2 regions of the Nonomuraea sp. CA-218870 genome follow, and region 2 is predicted to be linked to the other one. Evidence: riboswitches for the same ligand, from Rfam matches in the RefSeq annotation. Region 2 holds a riboswitch; the other holds the start of a gene.
The links. A riboswitch is a leader RNA that binds a small molecule or an ion and turns the genes downstream of it on or off. The one in region 2 is predicted to bind cyclic di-AMP.

Region 1 (2,194 bases), 2.9 Mb from region 2:
TTCTCTCCGGAGTCATCCTGCGGATACGGCGGCTGTCCGGTGCTCACCGTGTCACCTCGCTTCGCGTGCGCATGTGGCACATGTCAGGGCACATGCCTGTCCTGGACAACGTATCGACATGGCTATCAACAATCACCTTTTCTGTCAGTCAAGATCCGCATCACCCGAGGTCAGGTGAAGCAACATCCTGGTGTTGCCCAGGGTGTTCGGCTTGACGTGTTCCAGGTCCAGGAACTCGGCCACGCCCTCGTCGTACGAGGCCAGGAGTTCCGCGTAGACCTCGGGCGAGACGGGGGTGCCCTGGATCTCACGAAATCCGTGTCTCGCGAAGAAGTCGACCTCGAATGTGAGGCAGAATACGCGGCGCAACCCGAGTTCTTTGGCCGTGTCGATGAGGGCCGCGACGATCCTGTGCCCGATCGCCAGCCCGCGCGCCTCCGGGTGCACCGCCACGGTGCGGATCTCCGCGAGGTCCTCCCAGAGCACGTGCAGCGCCCCGCAGCCCACGACCCTGCCGTCGCGCTCGGCCACCCAGAACTCCTGCACGTCCTCGTACAGGGTGACGGCGGCCTTCTCCAGCAGCCGGGGACCGGCTCCCGCGTAGGTGTCCACCAGGAGTTTGATGGCTCTGACGTCGGGCGTCCTGGCACGCCGGACGAGGACCTCCGTCTCGGGAAGGGGACGTTCGGCGAGCTGCTCCATGGCTCTCCAGAGTACCGATTGCGATTACGGCTCACCCCAAACCCGGGACTTCCGCCCCACTTGTGAGGTCGCGTGGCTGAACGAAGCGCTCCTGGCCGCCGCAGGTTCACCCCTGCGCCAAGTAACCACAAAGAGGACAGAAAGTCTTTGCCGTCACGGGGTTTCCGAGATCACCCTGTGACCCGTCAGTTGTGAAACCTCTACAGAGTCGGCAGTTCCGGTTGAGCAGGAACCCGGGGTGCATTAGTGTCCAGCGTCGATGTCCCCGCGCACGCGGCGCGGAGACGCGCCCAATCCCCGCAAGGGGAACCGGGGATCCGCCGGCGGCGATCAGGCAGCGCCGCCAGGGGTGAATCCGGGCACCTCGCTCGGTAGGGCTGCTCCGGCCCGAACCCGTCAGCTAACCCGGTCGGCGCCCACGGAAGGAGCTTTGATCGGTGAAGCGCACGCGCGACCGCAGGGGGAGCGCCGAGGGCGGGCCCGCCCGCCCCCCGGAACGGACCGGCAACGGCCTGAGGCTGATCGTCGCGGCCGCCGTCCTCGCCGCCCTGATGCTCGCCGTCCCAGCCGGTCCCGCCACAGCCGACCCCAAGCCCTCGCTCAAGGAGCTCTCCGAGCAGGTCGAGAAGATGCACCTGGAGATCGAGACGCTCACCGAGCAGTACAACGGGCAGCGCGAGAAGCTCAAGACCGCCAGGAAGGCCGTCGAGAACGCCGAGAAGAGGCTCGCCACCAGCGAGGCCGAGCTGGCCGCCAAGAGGACGAAGATGACGCTGCTGGTCGAGGCCGAGTACATGTCGGGCGGCCTCAACCGGACGCTCGCCTTCGCCGGCGGCGGCGACCCCGACACCTACCTCGACCGCGCGGCCACCACCTACGCGCTGCGCCGGCAGCAGAGCGAGGAGGTGCTGAAGCTCACCAAGGCGATGGACGCCGCAGAACGCGCCAGGGCAGGCGCCAGGAAGCGCATCGACGAGGTCGACCAGATCGTCGAGGACCTCGGCGCCAAGCGCGACCGCATCTCCGCCCTCGTCACCAGGGTCGAGAGCCGACTCTTCCAGCGCGCGCTCGGCGAGGCCGGCCGCCCCGGGACCCGGGCCGTCAGGGTGAACCTGCCCATCCCCGGCGACGGCAAGGCCGCCCAGGCCGCCCGCTGGGCCCTCACCCAGCAGCTCAAGCCGTACGTCTGGGGCGCAGAAGGCCCCAACGGCTACGACTGCTCCGGCCTGGTCATGGCCGCCTACCAGCGCGTCGGGATCTCGCTGCCGCACTACACCGGCGAGCAGTGGACCGCGGGCAGGCACATCTCGCGGGAGGAGCTGCGCCCCGGCGACCTGGTCTTCTTCTACAGCGACCTGCACCACGTGGGCATCTACCTCGGCGGCGGCATGATGGTGCACGCCCCGCGGACCGGTGACGTCGTCCGCATCGCCTCCATAGCGCGGCGCCCCTACGCCGGCGCGGTGCGCATCGCCGACTGATCATCGGGATC
Region 2 (2,194 bases):
TCGGCTCCGGAGGCGGGCGCCAGCACCAGCGGGCGCACCGCGCCGCCCAGCACCGCCGACACCCGCCGCCCCGCCGCGTCGGCCCGCCGCGCCAGCTCGGCCAGCGGCACGGGGCCCGCGCGACGGCCCGCGACCAGCGCCCGCCCGTGGCGGGCGACGCTCAGCTGCCCCCGCCAGAGCGCGCGCACCTCGGCCAGTTCGTCCGCGACGGCGGCCACCGGTCCCGCCCCGTCGGCCGAGGCGACGGCGAGGACCAGCCCCGCCAGCCCCGTCAGCGCCGCTCGACGGCTCACGTTCCCGGACACGCTGCCCGATGCTAGCCGTTCGGGGACGCCGAAGGCCCCGCCCCCCACCTGCGGGGACGGGGCCTTCGCCGTCGGTCACAGACCGGGGCGCACCGCACCGGCGAACGACGACTTGCGCCATCCGCTCAGCTTCTCGATACGCACGGTCTTGCCCGTGCTCGGTGAATGGACCATCTTTCCCTTGCCGACGTACATGCCCACGTGGCCGAGCCCGCGGAAGAACATCAGGTCACCCGGTCGCAGGTTCTTGTAGGAGACCTTCTTCTTGATGCGCGCGAACTGGCTGTTCGTCACGCGCGGGATGGACACTCCGGCCTTCTTCCAGGCGAACTGGACGAGCCCCGAGCAGTCGAACGCGTGCGGCCCGGTGGCCCCGTAACGGTACGGGTCACCGATCTGCTTCTTGGCCACCGCGACGGCCTTGTGGGCCTTCACCTGCTGCCGGGCCGACTTGCTCCGCTTGGCGGTCTTGCCGGTCTTGGCTGTACTGGCGGTCTTGCCGGCCTTGGCTGCCTTGACAGCCGTGGCCGTCCCTGCGGACTCCGCCGCCTTGGTGACGGTGGCCCCCGCGGGGGCCACCGGCTCCGCCTGCGCCGCGGAGGCGTGGAGACCGACGCCTCCGGCCGTCACGGTCATCGTGAGCGCTACGCCACGCAGGGCAAGACGGGACAGACGGGGGTTATGCGAAGAGGTAGACAGGATTGCTCCTTGAGTCTTCCACGAACGCCTACCGGGTTAGCTGTCGGATTCGGGCCTGGAAGTCGCCCTACGGCGCGTGACGCGCCGATTCACCCCTGATCCCGCTCTGAAATGACGGAATCTGTGGTTCCCCGGCTCCGTGCTCCTGGCTGCACGGATTCGGCAGGCCACCGCCCCGCGCCCAGAGAGGTGCGCGGGGATGCGGCGGTGGCCGGCGGATGTGCGACCGCATCGCGGCGCCTGCGGCACCCGAGATGACGGCCGGCGGCGGGCATGGCGTGACCGCCGCGACGCCAGAACCTACGCCGGAACGTCACGTTCTGGCAAAGGCCCGGTCAACGAGTAAAGGCCGGACAAGCCCGCTGTAAGAACAGGGATCCCTGCTGGACCTGGAGCCTCGTTATGCGAATGTGACCATACTCACACTTCGGACTCTGACGGCAAGTCAAGTCACATGTGTCACAACAGTCACAAAAGCCTCAGAGGCTCACGGGCGCACCGCGCCGACGAGGCGTCGTCCGTACGAGGAAAGTGGGACGACCTTCACCACGTCGCCGGTCTGCGGAGCGTGCACGATCTTGCCGTTCCCGGCGTAGATGCTCACGTGTCCGAGGCCCTCGCTGAAGATCAGGTCGCCCGGCTGCAGCGCGTCGAGCGAGACCCGCCGGTTGGCGCCCCACGCCCACTGCTGCCAGGTCGTCCGCGGCAGCGACACCCCGGCGGCGCGCCAGGAGGCCTGGGTCAGGCCGGAGCAGTCCCAGCCGCCGGGGCCGGTGCCGCCGAACTGGTAGGGCTTGCCGACCTGCGCATAGGCGAAGTTCAGCACGGCCACGGCGCTGCCGGAGGCGGGGCCGGTGTACTTGATGCCGGTGCTGTTCGGATCGCCGGCCCGATAGGCGCCCAGGCGGTTGAGCAGCTTCTTCTGCTGGGCGATCAGCTTCTCGACCTCAGCGCGCTCCCGCCTGATCTCGTCGCGCTTCTCGTCGGCCTCGCCGAGGGCGGCCTGGGCCTTGTCCCGCTCGGCCTTGAGCCCGCGGTTCTCCCGGTCGAAGGCGGCCAGCATGCCGGCGCGCTCCTGGGACAGCCGGCCGGTCAGCGCCATCTGGTAGAGGAGGTCGTCGGGCCGGTCGCTGGTCACCAGGCTCGGCAGCGCGGTCAGGTCGCGGCCGACCTGGTAGCCGTTGACGGCC

Region 1: linked by a shared signal. The riboswitch ahead of ACQEUU_RS01825 (NlpC/P60 family protein) and the one ahead of ACQEUU_RS16080 (C40 family peptidase) in region 2 are both predicted to bind cyclic di-AMP.

Annotation. Positions count from the first base shown of each region.
Region 1 is NZ_JBNJMN010000001.1:382,867-385,060, forward strand. Features, by position in the region: gene ACQEUU_RS01815 (RDD family protein) at 1-47, opposite strand, end outside; gene ACQEUU_RS01820 (amino-acid N-acetyltransferase) at 145-702, opposite strand; cyclic di-AMP (ydaO/yuaA leader) riboswitch at 980-1,132, shown strand; gene ACQEUU_RS01825 (NlpC/P60 family protein) at 1,140-2,183, shown strand.
Region 2 is NZ_JBNJMN010000001.1:3,320,291-3,322,484, reverse strand. Features, by position in the region: gene ACQEUU_RS16085 (hypothetical protein) at 1-293, opposite strand, end outside; gene ACQEUU_RS16080 (C40 family peptidase) at 381-941, opposite strand; cyclic di-AMP (ydaO/yuaA leader) riboswitch at 1,015-1,179, opposite strand; gene ACQEUU_RS16075 (NlpC/P60 family protein) at 1,492-2,194, opposite strand, start outside.